DNA from 4 places in the Tardiphaga sp. OK246 genome. Region 1 is predicted to be linked to each of the others. Evidence: predicted binding sites of a transcription regulator. Region 1 holds the regulator's gene; each other region holds the start of a gene.
The links. Region 1 encodes PhoB, which activates phosphate uptake and scavenging genes when phosphate is short. Its sites were predicted from a motif close to TGTCATNNANCTGTCAT; they were not measured.
Positions count from the first base shown of each region.

Region 2: a site for PhoB is predicted at 2,073-2,089, ahead of CHC01_RS22500 (alkaline phosphatase D family protein). Genes of this name have one in related genera too.
Region 3: a site for PhoB is predicted at 2,489-2,505, ahead of CHC01_RS12355 (Orn/Lys/Arg family decarboxylase). Genes of this name have one in related genera too.
Region 4: a site for PhoB is predicted at 2,176-2,192, ahead of CHC01_RS01035 (esterase-like activity of phytase family protein). Genes of this name have one in related genera too.

Region 1 covers NZ_FZOX01000005.1:435,647-439,858, reverse strand. The annotation lists gene CHC01_RS23465 (aspartate aminotransferase family protein) at 1-596, opposite strand, end outside; gene CHC01_RS23460 (GcrA family cell cycle regulator) at 1,043-1,552, shown strand; gene phoB (phosphate regulon transcriptional regulator PhoB) at 1,656-2,360, opposite strand; gene phoU (phosphate signaling complex protein PhoU) at 2,453-3,166, opposite strand; gene pstB (phosphate ABC transporter ATP-binding protein PstB) at 3,195-4,022, opposite strand; gene pstA (phosphate ABC transporter permease PstA) at 4,019-4,212, opposite strand, start outside.
Region 2 covers NZ_FZOX01000005.1:217,925-222,136, forward strand. The annotation lists gene CHC01_RS22495 (TonB-dependent receptor) at 1-1,696, opposite strand, end outside; cobalamin riboswitch at 1,804-1,995, opposite strand; gene CHC01_RS22500 (alkaline phosphatase D family protein) at 2,139-3,692, shown strand; gene typA (translational GTPase TypA) at 3,925-4,212, shown strand, end outside.
Region 3 covers NZ_FZOX01000002.1:1,044,775-1,048,986, reverse strand. The annotation lists gene CHC01_RS12360 (GNAT family N-acetyltransferase) at 1-66, opposite strand, end outside; gene CHC01_RS12355 (Orn/Lys/Arg family decarboxylase) at 88-2,445, opposite strand; gene CHC01_RS12350 (molybdopterin molybdotransferase MoeA) at 2,604-3,812, opposite strand; gene CHC01_RS12345 (hypothetical protein) at 3,921-4,205, shown strand.
Region 4 covers NZ_FZOX01000001.1:215,498-219,709, forward strand. The annotation lists gene mbfA (iron exporter MbfA) at 1-559, opposite strand, end outside; gene CHC01_RS01030 (Bug family tripartite tricarboxylate transporter substrate binding protein) at 966-1,952, shown strand; gene CHC01_RS01035 (esterase-like activity of phytase family protein) at 2,262-3,617, shown strand; gene CHC01_RS01040 (methyl-accepting chemotaxis protein) at 3,732-4,212, opposite strand, start outside.

The DNA.
Region 1 (4,212 bases):
ACGCCGCCCTCACCCTGCAGCGGCTCGATGAGAATGCCGGCGATGTTCGGGCCGATCGCCTTCTTCACCGCTTCGATATCGCCGAGCGGCAACTGATCGAAGCCGTCGAGCGGCGTGCCGTAGCCTTCGAGATATTTGGCAGCGCCGGTCGCCGCGAGCGTGCCGAGGGTGCGGCCATGGAACGCGCCTTCAAAGGTGATAATGCGCGTGCGCTCGGGATGGCCCTTGGAGAAATGATAGTGGCGGGTCACCTTGATCGCGCATTCCATCGCTTCCGCACCCGAATTGGCGAAGAACACGAAATCGGCAAAGCTTTGTTCGCACAGCCGGGCCGCGAGGCGCTCGCCGTCCGGGCTCTTGAACAGGTTCGACATGTGCCAGAGCTTGGTGGCCTGCTCCTGCAATGCGGCGACCATATGTGGATGCGCATGGCCAAGTGCGTTCACGGCAACGCCGCTGGTGAAATCGAGATAGCGCTCACCATCGGTTCCAATCAGCCACGCGCCTTCACCGCGCTCGAAAGCGACATCCGCACGCGCGAAAACAGGCAGCAAGTGAGCCTGAGAGAGGGGCGAAGACGTTGCGTTGCTGGTCATAACCGATCCGATCGAAAAGACTGCGGCCGCGTCGATGACAACTGTGCGAAATCGAACAACGGACCCTAGAAACGAAACGTGCCGCCCTTCTCGGGCGGCACGTGGGCATTATTCTATGTGTGCTGTGAAGACTGTCAACCGCGCACTGCGGCTTTCGAGTCACACGGAGTCGCAGAAAAAGCCGATTTTGCAGCTTTATTTGCAGAAGCATGTGGACGCGGCATGCCCGACTCTTGCGCGCGAGTCACGGCATATTGTAGCTTTTGCCTCGTCGGATACGACATCTCGTGCGGCGGTAGATCCTTTTGACACATCCAGTGCGGCGTAACAGCCGGACGCGAAATTCGCGCCCGGTGAGCGCTAAAGGATTCTGACCGCAGGGATTTTTGAAGTCTCAACTCGCAGCGCTGCCCGGTCAGGCCGGCGCTCACGAAGGGAAAACGGCGATGACGGTAATGACATGGACCGACGATCGCGTCGAACAGTTGAAGAAACTCTGGGAAGGCGGCCTTTCCGCCAGCCAGATCGCTGCGGAACTCGGTAACGTGACCCGCAACGCCGTGATCGGCAAGGTGCACCGCCTTGGCCTGTCCGGCCGTGCCAAGAGCCCCTCCTCGGCAGCTCCGCGGCAGCGCAAGGCGCGCCCGGCACAGCAGATGGTACGTGTCGCCCGCCCGATGGCACGCGGCAATACCGCCCTGGCCCATAATTACGAGATCGAGGCCGAGCCCGACCCGATCGCCTATGACAACATCGTTCCGATCAGCCAGCGCCTGTCGCTGGTCGAACTCAACGAAGCCACCTGCCATTGGCCGATCGGCGATCCGTCGAGCGCGGACTTCTATTTCTGCGGCGGCAAGGCCCTGGCCGGCGCCCCCTATTGCGCACATCACTCGCGCATCGCCTATCAGCCGGCCAGCGACCGCCGCCGCGCAGTCCCGAAGCCGACGCGCTGAGCTGGAAAGCATCTAAACCAAATGAAAATGCCCGGTGATGAGCCGGGCATTTTTTGTTTGCGGGCTTCTAACCTCGCCCCGCTTGCGGGGAGAAGGAAGATACCTACTCCGCCGCCTTGTCGAAGCGGTCATCCAGCGCATAGCCGGCACCGCGCACGGTGCGGATCGGATCGGGCTCGCCAGCGGGATTGAGCAGCTTGCGCAGGCGGCCGATATGCACGTCGACGGTGCGCTCGTCGATATAGATGTCGCGGCCCCAGACGCTGTCGAGCAACTGCTCGCGGCTGAACACGCGGCCCGGATGTTCCAGGAAGAACTCCAGCAGGCGATATTCGGTCGGACCGAGATCGATCGGACGGCTTGAGCGCACGACGCGGCGCTTGTCGCGGTCGAGTTCGATGTCGCCAAACGCCAAGACGGTGGCGAGACGCTCGGGAGCTGCACGACGGAGCAGGCCCTTCACGCGCGCCAGGAGCTCCGGCACGGAGAACGGCTTGACGATGTAGTCGTCGGCACCGGTGGCGAGACCGCGAACGCGCTCGCTCTCTTCGCCCCGCGCCGTCAGCATGATGATCGGCAATGCCTTGGTTTCGGGCCGTGCGCGCAAGCGGCGGCACAGCTCGATGCCGGACAGGCCCGGCAGCATCCAGTCGAGCACCACGAGATCCGGCACCCGCTCCTTCAAGCGGGTGTCGGCATCGTCGCCGCGAGCGACGGTTTCAACATCATAGCCTTCGGCGTCGAGGTTGTAGCGAAGCAGCGTCGTTAGCGCCTCTTCATCTTCCACAACCAGAATGCGTGCATTCACAGCCATCTTGATCAATACCCTCAGTGACGTCCGACAAGTCTTTAAATCATGATCCTTGCGGAAGACTGGCTTCCACTTTTCCTGATCATGCTTCAGACCGTCGGCGTATTCGCGAATGTGGTCATGTCGCCCTTCGGGCGCTTGTCGAGGATCTGCTGGCCCTCGATCATGTAGAACACGGTTTCCGCAATATTGGTGGCATGGTCACCGATCCGCTCGATGTTCTTGGCGCAGAACATCAGGTGGATACAGAACGAAATGTTGCGCGGGTCTTCCATCATATAAGTCAGGAGTTCGCGGAACAGCGAGGTGCAGATCGCGTCGATTTCCTCGTCGCCCTTCCACACCGTCATCGCGGCAGGCAGATCGTGTGCGGCATAGGCGTCGAGCACGGCCTTGACCTGGGTGGTCACGAGGTCGGTCATATGCTCGAGGCCGCGGATCAGCTTCAGCGGATGGAAGTCGCTGTCGAGTGCATTGACGCGCTTGCCGATATTCTTGGAGAGATCGCCGATGCGTTCCAGATCGGTGGCGACGCGCAACGCGCCGACAATCTCGCGCAAATCGACAGCCATCGGCTGGCGCTTGGCGATGGTCAGCACGGCGCGCTCTTCGATCGTGCGCTGCAACTGGTCGATCTCGGAGTCGGTGGCGACGACGCGGGCGCCAAGTGCGACGTCCCGGCGGATCAGCGCGTCGACGGATTCGACGATCTGCCGCTCCGCGAGGCCACCCATCTCGGCGACGAGACGGGTCAGCTCCTGCAGATCGTCGTCGAAAGCCTTGGTGGTGTGTTCAAAAGCCATCTCAAATTCCTCCCGCGAATATGTCGCGTCAGCCGAAGCGGCCGGTGATGTAATCCTGGGTACGGCGGTCGGTCGGCGACGTGAAGATCTTGTTGGTCTGATCGAACTCGATCAACTCGCCGAGATACATGAAAGCCGTGCTGTCGGAGACGCGGGCGGCTTGCTGCATGTTATGGGTCACGATCGCGATCGTGTACTGATCCTTCAACTCGTCGATCAGTTCCTCGATCTTCGCGGTCGAGATCGGATCCAGCGCCGAGCACGGCTCGTCGAACAGGATCACTTCCGGCCGCACCGCGATGGTGCGCGCGATGCAAAGGCGCTGCTGCTGACCGCCCGACAGGCTGAGGCCCGACGCATTGAGCTTGTCCTTGACTTCGTTCCAGAGTGCACCGCCGCGCAGCGCCCTCTCGACGCGGATGTCCATCTCCGACTTGGAGATCTTTTCGTAGAGGCGGATACCGAAGGCGATGTTTTCGTAAATCGTCATCGGGAACGGAGTCGGCTTCTGGAACACCATGCCGACGCGGGCGCGCAGCAGGTTGAGATCCAGCTTCGGATCCAGAATGTTCTGGTTGTCGAGCATGAGCTGACCCTCGGCGCGCTGGCCGGGATACAGGTCATACATGCGGTTGAAGATGCGCAGCAGCGTGGACTTGCCGCAGCCCGACGGGCCGATGAACGCAGTCACGCGGTTCGCCATCAGCGTCAGGTTGATCTTCTTCAGGGCGTGGTGTTCGCCATAGTAGAAGTTCAGGTCGCGCACGGTGACCTTGGGACGGGTCTCGCCCTGCAGGGCCGACGGCGGCGGCATCGAAACGGAAGGAACGCCAGACGACACAGAAAGCTCACTCATTTTGCTGTCCTCTCGGCGCCGAGAATGCGCGCGCCAATGTTAAGGGCAAGTACGGTCAAGGTGATGATCAGGGCACCGCTCCAGGCGAGCTGCTTCCAGTACTCGTATGGGCTCTGCACGAAGTTGTTGATGGTCACCGGCAGGTTGGCCATCGTCTTGGTGAGATCGAGGCTGAAGAACTGGTTGCTCA
Region 2 (4,212 bases), 220 kb from region 1:
CGGCCTGTTTGCCGGTCGCGAGGTCAAACTTCGCATTGGCGTTACTCGCCGAGATCAAGCCGCCGATGGTATCGACCGCCGTCGAATACTGGCCATAGAAAGCAAGGTTCTGAATCGGCGTATAGACGACGCCGGCGCGCCACGAGGTCGCCGAATAGTCCCGGGTGTAGCTGTTGGCGGGGGTGCGATAGTCGGTTCGTTCGACGGTCGGTTGGTCCTGGCGGACGCCGGCGATCAGCGACAATTGTTCGGTGACGGCCAGTCGGTTCTCGGCGAAGAATGCGTACTGATTGGCGACGCTCTTGAAGCCGGGAATCGTCGGGTCCGGGCTGCTGAACAGGCCGGGATCGAAATTATACGGATTGACCGATGAGGACCCGCTAAACGGCGAATTGTTGGTATGCTTGAAGTCGATGCGGTTAACGTCGAAGCCCGCCACGAAGGTGTTGACCATGCCGAACAGATGGCCCTCGAAGGTGGCGTCCATGCGGTCGCCGATCTGCTGCTGCTGGTGGAAGATCTCGAGATAATCGCCGCGATCGATCAGGCCGGTGCCGGAATTGAAGCCGTAGATCTCGACCTCCTTCCAGTGGCGCTTCGCATACATGTAATAGAGCGTGTTGCGCAGGGTGATGCCGTCGGCCACCTGCCACTCGGTCTTCACCTGGCTCCAACTGTCCTGATAGCGGATGTTGCTGTCGCTGACATTGTAGTTCTTGAAGCGGATCGCCTCATTGAGCTGGCCGTTAATCAGCGGCGTGCCGAAATATTTTGATGGATGGCGGTCGCCATAGTCGGTGGAGAGCGTCCAGGTGATGTCCTCGGTCTGCTTGATCTGCACGGCGGCGTGCAGCGCGATGTTCGAGGTGTTGTCGCGATCGACCCAACCATCGGACGCGTTGCCGGTGACGGCGATACGATAGGCGACGTCCTTGCTGACCGGGCCGCCGCTATCGAGAGCGATGCGGCGCGTCATGTTGCTGTCCAGAGAGATTTCGGCCTGGTTGCGTGGCACCCAGAGCGGCAGTTTCGAAATCACGTTGATAGCGCCGCCGATGGCGCCTTCGCCATACATGACGGAGGCGGGGCCGCGCAGCACTTCGATCTTCTCGGCGGTCCAGGTGTCGAAGGGGAAGTTCACCGTGCCGGAGCCGACATAGAGGCGTGTGCCGTCATAGAGCGACGTGACAGAGCCGCTGCCGGCGAAGCCGCGGGTGCTGAAAGCGATGCCGCCATTGCCGGGTTCACCGATGGCCGTAAAGCCGGTGGCATTCTGCGTGACGGCATCGACCACGTTCTGCTGGCCGCGCTCGGCCATGGTTTCCGCCGAGATCACCTCGACGCTGGCCGGCGTCTGCAGGCGCGTCAGGCCGAGGCGGCTGCCGGTCGACGTTGTGCCGGTGAGGTTGAGCGTCGGCGCTGCGAAGACGGGGCCTGTCGGCGTGGCAACCGGCGCGCCGGTATTGGCGGCGACATTGCGCTGCTGCCGCAAGCGCGCGGCGCGCGTGGCCTTGCCTGATGTGGCGCGGCGCGCGCGCGTTGGCGTCACCGTCGGCTGCACCACCACGGGGTCGAGTACGTGGTGCGATTGCGCAGGTCGCAGCGAGCCCTCGGCGGGCACAAGGAAGCAGGACAGTGCGACAGAGGAAAGAAGAGCTTTGCATTGCTTCAATGCGACGGGAGAAACGGAGGTCATCTACAGGACTCGCGGTTACGTGGCACGTCACCGCAAACCAAGTCTCGCCGCCGCTTTTCAAAGAGGCAGTGTGACTTCCACCAGGACACCCCGCCCAATGTGCTCGCGTGTGACCACGACTGGCGGCAGGTCTCCTGGCTCGCGGGTCACTGCCTGTCGCCGCCTTCCCAGGTGAACACCCAGTGGCTCTTGGCGCAGGCTCGCCGCTTACAGTTGCGGGGGCAGCCGCGGAATCGGGGGATCCCCCTCACCGCATTCCCTTTTGATCCCCGAAGGGAACCGTCACGTTCACGTTAAGGTGAAATTTCCAAATGTGTCAATCAAGTTGCTAGTCACTCGCAACGTGCGCTGACAGGTGTTGATATTGCGCATCACCTGTCATCGCAGCGTCAAGCGATCTGCCTAGAGCCACTGGTGCCAGAGCCAGGATCAGGAGTTCGCCATGGCGCTACATATTTCCCGTCGTCGCTTCCTCGCGCACTCAGCCGCAGCAGGCGCAAGCTTCCTGGCGATGCCTTACCTCAGCCGTGCGGCGGATCGTCCGCTCGTGTCGCATGGCGTGCAGTCCGGCGATGTCGGGACGAGCAGCGGCATGATCTGGTCGCGCGCGGATCGGCCGGCGCAGATGATGGTGGAGGTCGCCACTACCGAATCCTTCAGCAATGCGCGCATGTTGCCGGTTATCACGGCGCTGCCCGAGAGCGATTTCACGGCGAAGTTGCTGCTCGATAATCTGCCAGCCGGGCAGGACATCTTCTACCGCGTCAAATTCCGTGATTTGTCGCATACCGCAATCGTCGGCGAGCCGGTGATCGGCCGCTTCCGCACCGCGCCAGCGGATCGCCGCGATGTGTCCTTTGTCTGGGGCGGCGATGTCGCAGGGCAGGGCTGGGGCATCAACGCCGATGACGGCGGAATGGTCACCTTCGCCACCATGCGCAAGCACAATCCGGATTTCCTGATCCATTCCGGCGATACCATCTACGCCGACGGCCCGATCCTGCCTGAAACGAAACTGCCGGACGGCACGATCTGGAAAAACACCATCACGGTGCCGGAAAAGGCGAAGGTCGCCGAGACGCTCGATGAATTCCGCGCCGCGCACAAATACAATCTACTCGACGACAATGTCCGCGCATTCAATGCGCAGGTGCCGATCTTCGGCCAGTGGGACGATCACGAGGTCACCAACAACTGGTCGCTCTCGAAACAGTTACCGGCATCCTACAAGGAGCGCGACATCACGCTGCTGGCTGCGCGCGGCGCCCGTGCCTATCACGAGATGTATCCGATCTCGGTCAATCCGGCCGAACCGGGCCGCGTCTATCGCACGCTCAATTACGGCCCGCATCTCGACGTCTTCATGCTGGACGAGCGCAGCTATCGCGGGCCCAACGGCCCGAACCTGCAGGACACCTATGGTCCCCATGCGTATTTCATCGGTCCGGAGCAGATGGCCTGGCTGAAGCGCGCATTGATGGCCTCGAAGGCGACCTGGAAGGTCATCGCCTCGGATATGCCGATCGGCCTCGTCGTCTATGACAACGCCGCCGACAAAACCGGGTCTGAGGCCATCGCACAGGGCGACGGACCAGTGCGGGGCCGCGAGCTGGAAATCGCCGATATCCTGCGCTTCATCAAATCGGCCGGTATCCGCAACACGGTCTGGCTGACCGCCGACGTGCATTACACGGCGGCGCATTACTACAATCCGGAAAAGGCGCAGTTTCAGGATTTCGAGCCGTTCTGGGAGTTCGTTTCGGGCCCGTTTCACGCCGGAACTTTCGGGCCGGCGGCGCTCGACAATACCTTCGGTCCTGAGGTCCGTTTCGTGAAGGCGCCGGGGCCCGATAAGCAGAATTTGCCCCCGTCGGCCGGCATGCAGTTCTTCGGTCACGTCAAAATCGACAGCCAAAGCGGCCAAATGACCGTTACCCTGCGGGATCGGGCCGATATGGCCCTTTGGGCCACGGTTCTGGACCCGAAATTGGGCTAACCATTTGGCAGATTCGCATTGTTTTTCGGCGATTTCCCCCTATATTGCGCCGCAACGCGTCCGAGTACCCGGCCCCTTCTGGCCGGGTTTGCTTTTGGAGGGATTGCCCCAGCGCGTTTTCAGACGAGGCAGTTATCGAACGCGCTCGAGCGCAAGGCATAAGCCTTTTGTTGTCGAGCATGTCTTGTTGAACCCGCTCAAGGGCACCCAGACCGTAACCAGAAGAAGACCTATGAACCTTCGCAACATTGCTATCATCGCCCACGTTGACCACGGCAAAACCACTCTCGTGGACAAGCTGCTGCAGCAGTCGGGCACGTATCGCGACAATCAGCGCGTCCAGGAACGCGCGATGGATTCGAACGACATCGAAAAAGAGCGCGGCATCACCATTCTCGCCAAGTGCACCTCGGTGCTGTGGGATGAAGTCCAGATCAACATCGTCGACACCCCGGGCCACGCTGACTTCGGCGGCGAAGTCGAACGCATCCTGTCGATGGTCGATGGCGTGATCGTGCTC
Region 3 (4,212 bases), on a different contig from region 1:
CATGGCATCGACGTCGGTGTCGCGTGATGGTCGGATGACGACCGGCTGTTCGAGTTCCGTTGGCAAATCAGGCTCCTTACGTGCTCCCTATTCGGAGACCACGTAAGTGTAAAGTCGGATCCGGCCATTGGCGTCGACCTTGCGGTAGATGCCCTGGATTTCGACGTCGAAGCCCGGGAACGTGTTGAAGCAGGTCTCGAACATCCGGAGATAGTCGATCATCGGCTTTGACCGTTCGGTGAGCCGTTCTCCGGGAACGATCGTGGCGATGCCGGGCGGGTAGACCACGAACGGCGTCGTCGCGACGCGCCCGAATATCTCATCGATCGGGAGGTAATCGACGTCGTTGCGCACCAGACAGCGCGCGGCATCATGGGGTGACATGGCAATCTCCGGCAGATGGTCGGCGGAGAATTGCCTGGTCTGAAGTTCGCTCACATTGGCCTCGCGGAAGAACCGGTGCATGTCGCCGCACAGATCCCGCAGGCGTATGCCCGCATAACGCGCCGGCCTGCGCCTGGAGAATTCCGGGATAACGTCTTCCAGCAGCGCGTTGTCGTCATGAAACTTCTTGAAGGCGACAAGGCCCGATATCAGCGTGCCGGCCTTGCTGGCTTCCACGCCGGGCGTCAGCAGGAAGAGCAGCGAGTTGAGATCGTTCTTCTCCGGCACGATGCGATTTTCGCGCAGGAACTGCGCGACCACGGGCGCGGGGATGCCGTGTTCCGCATAGCCGCCGGTGGTGCGGTCGAAGCCGGGTGTCAGTACCGTCAGCTTGTTGGGATCGGTCATGGTGAAACCGGCTTCCATGCCGGGGAAGCCATGCCAAGCGGCGTCAGGCGCGAGCTGCCAATAAGCCGGATTGGTGGCCAGCTGGTCAGTGCCGATGCTTTCCCAAGGCACATTGTGAACAGCGCCTTCGCTGGCTGCGTCGGGAATCGCGACGCGCTCGGGCACGAAGGGTTCGAAGAACCAGCGGCGCTCAGTGCGGGTTTCCTTCTCCTCGAATTCGCGGCGGACGGCGCGCATCTTCTTGCGCAGTTCGATGCCGAGGCGGATCGTATCGTCCCACAACACTTCGCCGGAGCGGCCCTTCATCATCTGCGCGCCGACATCCAATGATGCGAACAGCGGATAGAACGGCGAGGTCGAGGCGTGCTGCATGAAGCTTTCGTTGAAGCGCCGATGCTCGACGCGGCGTTTCTGGCCGCGGATATGACGATCCTTCATGTGGATCTGCGACGCCTGCGAGAAGCTCGCGAGCTGCTTGTGGGTCGACTGCGTCGCGATGATGCCCGGCGAATCCGGGCCGAGCTCTTTGAGCCCCATGGCGAAGCGACCGGCATAGAGCGGGTGGAATTTCATGAAACCCGCCCAGGCTTCGTCGAACAGGATGTAATCGCAGAGATGGCCGATGCGCGCGATGATCATCTCGGCGCTGTAGATGGTGCCGTCATAGGTGCACTGTTCGACCACGGCGACGCGGAACGGGCGCGGACGTTTCCAGGCCTCGGGATCCGTGACGAGCGGATTGATACGGATGCGCTCGCGCAGCGCGTCCTCGTCGAGCGCGTCCCAGTTCATCGGGCCGATCAGGCCCCAGGGATTGCGCGTCGTTGGCACATAGATCGGCACACCGCCTGAAATCATCAATGCGCCGTGCAAAGCCGCCTTGTGGTTGTTGCGATCGAACAGCACGAGGTCGCCATCGGTAACCAGAGCCGATAGCGCGACCTTGTTGGAGGTCGAGGTGCCGTTGAGCACGAAGTAGGTCTTCTCCGCGCCAAAAATCTGCGCGGCTTCCTTCTGCGCCTGCAAAGCAGGGCCCTCATGAGTTAGCAGGTCGCCGAGATCGAGCACCGAATTGTCGAGGTCGTCGCGAAACACGGCTTCGCCGAGATGTTCCATGAACACCCGCCCGATCGGGCTGCGGCTGTAGAACACGCCGCCATTGTGGCCCGGGCAGGTCCAGAGCTGGTTGCCTTCCTCGGCATAGTCGACCAAAGCGCCGAAGAACGGCGTCTTCAGCGTCTCGGCATATTGCTTCAACCGGCTGATGAGATTCTTGGCGATGAAGGGTGGGGTTTCCTCGGACAGGAAGACATAGCCGTCGATGAAATCGAGCACTTCGACCGGGACGTCTTCAAACCGCTTGCGACGGATCAGCAGGATGATGGGGAAGTCGAGGCCCCGTTTGCGCATCAGGTTGATCAGCGCCGCGGTCTTGCCTTCGAGGCCCTTCTTGCCCCAGTCGACCACCATGCAGCCGATGGCCGCGTCGGTCTGGACTGCGATCGTGGCGTCTTCGAGCTTGCGTGCCTTGACGACTTCGAAGCCGGAACGCTCGATCTCATCGACGATCTGATTGAGCCGAATGCCCTCGAGATCGTCGGCGTCGAATGTTGGCATCGCAAACAGGAAATTGAAGCGTTTGAAATAGTCCATTTGTGCACCGATCTTGTTTCGCAGCGATGTCTCGCTGCGTTACGTGACAATTCAGTGACTGAAGCCGCGTTAAGGTATCTCAGTCAGAAAAAAGCTCAGAGAACATGCCGCGCGGCGGAAGTTCCGGTGGCCCGGCATCCCATCGCGCATCTCGGCCTTTAAACAGGCAGTCGCATGATCGCGCAGGAATCGCCAGCGGCGGCGGCGGGAGCGAATGGCGTGCGGATCAGAAGTCCTTCGGCAACAGCCAGATTTCCTAGCAGCGACGAGTCCTGCTTGATGACCGGCGTCGCCACCACGGTGCCGTCGGCGCGGGTTTCCAGGCGCGTGCGCAGATAGTCCTCGCGCTGGTCGTTGGCGGCGAGGTCGCGGCCGAGCACCGCGGGTTCGAGCGCGTGAGCGACCTCGTTTCGGCCGGACAGCGCGCGCAGCAGCGGCACCATGAACAGGAAGCCGCAGACATAGGACGAGACGGGATTGCCGGGCAGGCCGATGACCCGCATGCTCTGGCGGCGTCCGTGCATCATCGGCTTGCCGGGCCGCATCGCGATGCGCCAGAACGCCATCTCGACGCCGGCATTGATCAGGGATTGCTGCACGAGGTCGTGGTCGCCGACCGACGCGCCGCCGGTGGTGATCAGCACGTCCGCCTTCAGATCGATCGCGCGCTGAATGGCCGATGTGGTCGCCTCCAGCGTGTCGACAGCGATACCGAGATCGATCACCTCGGCGCCTTCGGCACGGGCCAGTGCACGTAGCGCGAAGCCATTGGAGAGCACGATCTGGCCGGGGCCGGGGACCGCACCGGGCATTACCAGTTCGTCGCCGGTGGCGAGCACGGCAACGACCGGCCGTCGCCGCACGGGCAGTGACGGATGGTTCATCCCGGCAGCAAGCGCCAGGTCGCGATCTGTAAGGCGGGTGCCGGCGCGCAGCAGCACATCGCCTTCGTTGAAATCGACGCCGGCCGGGCGGATATGCTTGCCGGAAATTGCAGCTTCGTTGATCCCGACGATATCGCTATCGCGCGTAGTATCTTCCTGGATCACGACGGCGTCGGCGCCGGCGGGCAGCACGCCGCCGGTGAAAATTCGCAGGGCTTCACCGGTCTGCAGCGGGCGGTCGAACGGCTTGCCTGCGGCGATCTCGCCGATGACGCGGAGCTTGGCGCCCAGTGTCGCATCGGCGGCGCGCACAGCATAGCCGTCCATCGCTGACATGGGCTCCGGTGGCTGGGTGCGCAGCGAAGCGATGTCGCGGGCGAGCACGCGGTGGAAAGCGTCTTCCAGCGGCACCATCTCCTCAGGCAGCGCATCGGCGCCCGCGAGAATCGCGGCCATGGCATCGGTAACCGGCATCAGGGCCATCGCGGGGATCTCCGGCAGTGTGGGCGCCCGTCATAGCGGAGAGCGGGAGCGGACGCAAAACCAGCGGCGCTTTGGCAGGGCAGGCAAACACGGTAGACATCGGCGATCATGACCGACAACCACGCCGCAACCGACGATGAAGCGCCTGTCTGGCGGGCGGATGTCGATGCGCTGGCATTCCGGCCGTCCGGCCATCGCGGGCTGTGCATGGTGCACCGTCACGCGTTCCGGACGCTGCTCCGGCGCTGCCCGTCGCCGGAGGACTGCGCAGCCTATTTCCGCGACCACAGAGACGTGTTCCAGGCGGCGGCCGGCGCCAAGCTGGTGCGTGCGCCGGTGGCGGCAGATGCGAATTTTCATCTGACCAGCCGCGATCTCGCCCGCGCGATGTAAAATTAAC
Region 4 (4,212 bases), on a different contig from region 1:
TGGATACGGAGCCGTCCATCAAGCCCGCAAGACCAGGCTGAACATACTGCAGGACGAACATCCGGTGGCGGGTGTTGTCCTCCATCGTACGAACGTCGGACGTCAGGATGGCATCCGATAATTTGGCCGCGAGATGCTCGTGTCCTTTTTCCAGCTCGGCCAGATCGCCCAGCAACTTGCGAACGCCGACATCCGTCGCCTGCTCGGCAGCCCTGGCGTAAAAACGCTCGGCCTCAAACTCCATCCTCTCGGCTTCCTTGCGGATAGTGTCGAGCGACAGGTTACGCGTGAGCCAGATTGGTCGGCGGCGGATGAAGCCCTTGACGTCTTCGCGCCGGATCGGCGGAAGGTTCGGTCCGAAGCGCTTCTCATACATCTGCAACAGCAGATGTCGATGGCCCTTTTCCTCTTCGGCCATCTCGCTGAAGACTTTCGCGGAATCGGGATAGCGCTCTGCCAGATCCTCGGCGAAGCTGAGATAGATCCGGCTGTCCTCTTCCTCGCTGGAGATCGCAACCGCCAGCACCTCGCGTTCGGTGAGCTCCGAAAACGCCTTCATATCAGAGCCTTACTTAATTTAGAATTATTCTAATTTATATAGGAGCTGCTTTGCATTTGTCAAAGAGCTTCGCGCCTGCGCGGCGCTGAACCTGTCCGCTGGTCGGGAAGCAATAGCGGGGACGAGAAGGACCGCGGCGAAACGATCGTGCTTGCTCCGGAGCTTGCACCGGCATTCGCACCGACCTCGACGCGGAGATGCTGCGGATCAGCGGCCGTCTGCAGGTGCCGTCGCTCACGAACGCGATAAGGTCGACCCGGTGCAGCAGAAGTCGCTGCATGGCCTACACCATCGACAGCGCGCTCACCTGAACTGCATACCTTTCCGCTTCCGTGCGTCACCGACCTCCGCTAGTTTGCCCGCAACAAATGTGGGCTACCAAAGCCGATTCAGGGAGAAAAGCGGAATGCACGGACTTTCAGTTCTTCGCGGTGTGGCGAGCGCATGGTTTATCGGAGCGCTACTGTTGGCGACCCCGGATGCCATCGCACAAACCGCGAATTATCCAAACCGGGCGATCACGCTGGTGCTCCCTTTCGCCGCAGGCAGCGGCACCGACACCACGACGCGCCTGATCGCCAAGGAACTCGGCACCGCACTGAACGCCAACACCGTGATCGACAACAAGGCCGGCGCCAATGGCTCGATCGCCGCCAGTTTCGTCGCTCGCGCCCCCGCCGACGGTTACACGCTGTTCGTCACGACCAACACGACGCATTCGGCCAATCCTTTTCTGCTCAAGACCATGAGCTATGATCCGATCAAGGATTTCACGCCGATCGCGCGCACCGGCGACCTGCCCTTCATGCTGGTGATCAATCCCGAGATTCCCGCCAACTCCGTGGAAGAGCTGATCGCGCTCGCCAAGAAAGAGCCGGGCAAGTACTCCTACGCATCGGGCAGTTCGTCGGCGATCGTCTCGGGCGCGACCTTTGCCCGCCTCGCCAAGCTCGATCTCCTGCACGTGCCTTACAAGAGCTCACCACCGGCGCTCACCGATGTCATCGCCGGCCGTGTCAGCATGATGTTCGTCGACGTTCCGACCGGCCTGCCGCATGTCAACGCCAAGGCGTTGAAGTCGCTTGCGGTGACCACCAAGTATCGCTCCAAGCTTCTGCCCGACCTTCCGACCATGGACGAGGCCGGCGTGAAGGGCTTCGACATCACCTCGTGGCAGGGCTATCTCGGCCCGGCCAACATGCCGAAGGACATCGTCGTCAAGCTCAACGCCGAAATCCGCAAGATCGTCGAACGCCCCGAGATCCAGAAAGACCTCGCCAACCGCGGCATGGAAGCCTTCTCCGGTACGCCGGAAGAGTTCGACGCCTTCCTGAAGAATCAGCTCAAGGTGTGGGAGAAGCTGATCACGGATGCGGGGATCGAGAAGCAGTAGGCGCATTTCAGATAGAACCGCACGGCAGGTATGTTCGTCATGCCCGGCGAATGCCGGGTATCTACGTCTCGGCCACAAAGAAGACGTGGATGGCCGGGACATCCAGCGAAGCCGCGCTTCGCGCTTTGCCCGGCCATGACGATGGTTTTGCGTGGGTTGAACGAAGAGGAACCGCGCCTAACCCGCAGCCGCGGCGACCCCATGCCGCAGCTCTTTCCCCCGCTGTCACCCATTCGTCACGGAACTGTCAGCGCAGCGTAACGCCCGCCCCCCAGAACACCGCGCATGGTCACCACAAAGGAGACAACCATGCGCAGCACATTCCTCTGCTCCGTCGCTTCCCTCGTCATGCTTTCTTCCGCAGCCTTTGCGCAGTCGGAAGGCGAATTTCCAGCCAAGCTCGCCGGCCATGCCGTGCTGCCGGCGACGTCGACCATCGATGCGCCAGCGGATGCGCCGAACGACCTGAAGACCTCGGGCAAATACACAACCGGCAAGCGCGTCGACGCGCTCGGCACCGTGATGGGCAAGTCCTATGAGCGCGCCACCGGCATCTCGCTGCCGATGAAGGGGCAGCCGCTGCAGGGCCATTCCGGCATCAAGGTGATGCCAGACGGTTCGTTCTGGGTGCTGACCGACAATGGCGCCGGCTCGCGCTACAATTCGGCCGACTACATGATCTATCTCAATCATCACAAGATCGACTGGAAGAACGGCAAGGTCGAGCGTCAGGCCACCGTGTTCCTGCACGATCCCGACAAGAAGGTGCCGTTCCGCATCGTTCACGAAGACACCGCCAAGCGCTACCTGACCGGCGCCGATGTCGACACCGAAGGCTTCCAGATCGTCGGCGACAATTTCTGGATCGGCGAAGAATTCGGCCCCTACATCATCAAGGCCGACAAGACCGGCAAGGTTCTGGCTGTGTTCGACACCGTCGCCGACGGCAAGCCGGTGCGTTCGCCCGACCATTGGTCGGTGCAGTCGCCGGGCGCACCGGGCGCCACCTACACCACCGTCAACCTGCGCCGCTCCAAGGGCTATGAAGGCTTCGCCTCCTCCAAGGATGGCAAGTTCCTATACGGCCTGCTCGAAGGCCCGATCTGGGATGCCGAGAAGAAGGACTGGGAAAAGGTCGACGGCAAGGAAGCTTCGCGCATCCTGGAATTCGACGTCGCCAACGAGAAGTTCACCGGTCGCTACTGGCAGTACGTGTTCGAACAGAACGGCAATGCCATCGGCGACTTCAACATGATCACCGCCGACAACGGCCTGATCATCGAGCGTGACAATGGCGAAGGCACCAAGGACAAGGCCTGCGCCGACGGCAAGCGCGGTGAAGACTGCTTCCCGGATCTCGCCAAGTTCAAGAAGGTCTACAAGATCGAACTGAACGACGCCAACGTCGGCAAGCCCGTTCGCAAGATTGGTTTCATCGACCTGATGAAGATCCAGGACCCGAACAAGCTGGCCCGCAAGCCGCTGAATGACGGCGTGCTGACCTTCCCGTTCTTCACCATCGAGAACGTCGACCAGGTTGATGCCACCCACATCATCGTCGGCAACGACAACAACCTGCCGTTCTCGTCGAGCCGCGAGCCGAACAAGGCCGACGACAACGAGTTCGTGCTGCTCGAAGTCGCCGACTTCCTGAAGGCGAAGTAATCAACGCGAGCAGGCATCAGCCTGAACGACGAAAGCCCTCCCGCAAGGGAGGGCTTTTTGCGTTAGAGCGTGATCTACTTTCCTCTCCCACAAGGGAGAGGGGAAGAAGAGCCTCTACGCAGCACGCACCTTGGTCAGGAACTCGTCCACAGCCGTTCGCAACATGCCGGACTGGGTGTCGAGCTCCCTGGCATTCGACAACACCTGCGAGGCCGCCGTCCCGGTCGCTTCCGCTGCGCTGCTGACGCCCCCGATATGTTCGCTGATCTCACTGGAGCCTGCCGCGACCGACTGAATGTTGCGCGCGATTTCCCGCGTGGCCTCGCCCTGCTCCTGGACGGCCGTGGAGATGCTAGTGGTGATCTCGCTCATCTGCGCGATGGTCCCCGTAATGGCGCTGATCGAGAGTACGGCTTCGCTGGTCGATGCCTGCATAGCTGCGACCTGGGCGGAGATCTCTTCGGTGGCCTTGGCGGTCTGGCTTGCCAGCGCCTTCACTTCCGAGGCGACGACCGCAAAGCCGCGGCCGGACTCGCCGGCGCGCGCCGCTTCGATGGTCGCATTCAGCGCGAGCAGATTGGTCTGGGAGGCGATG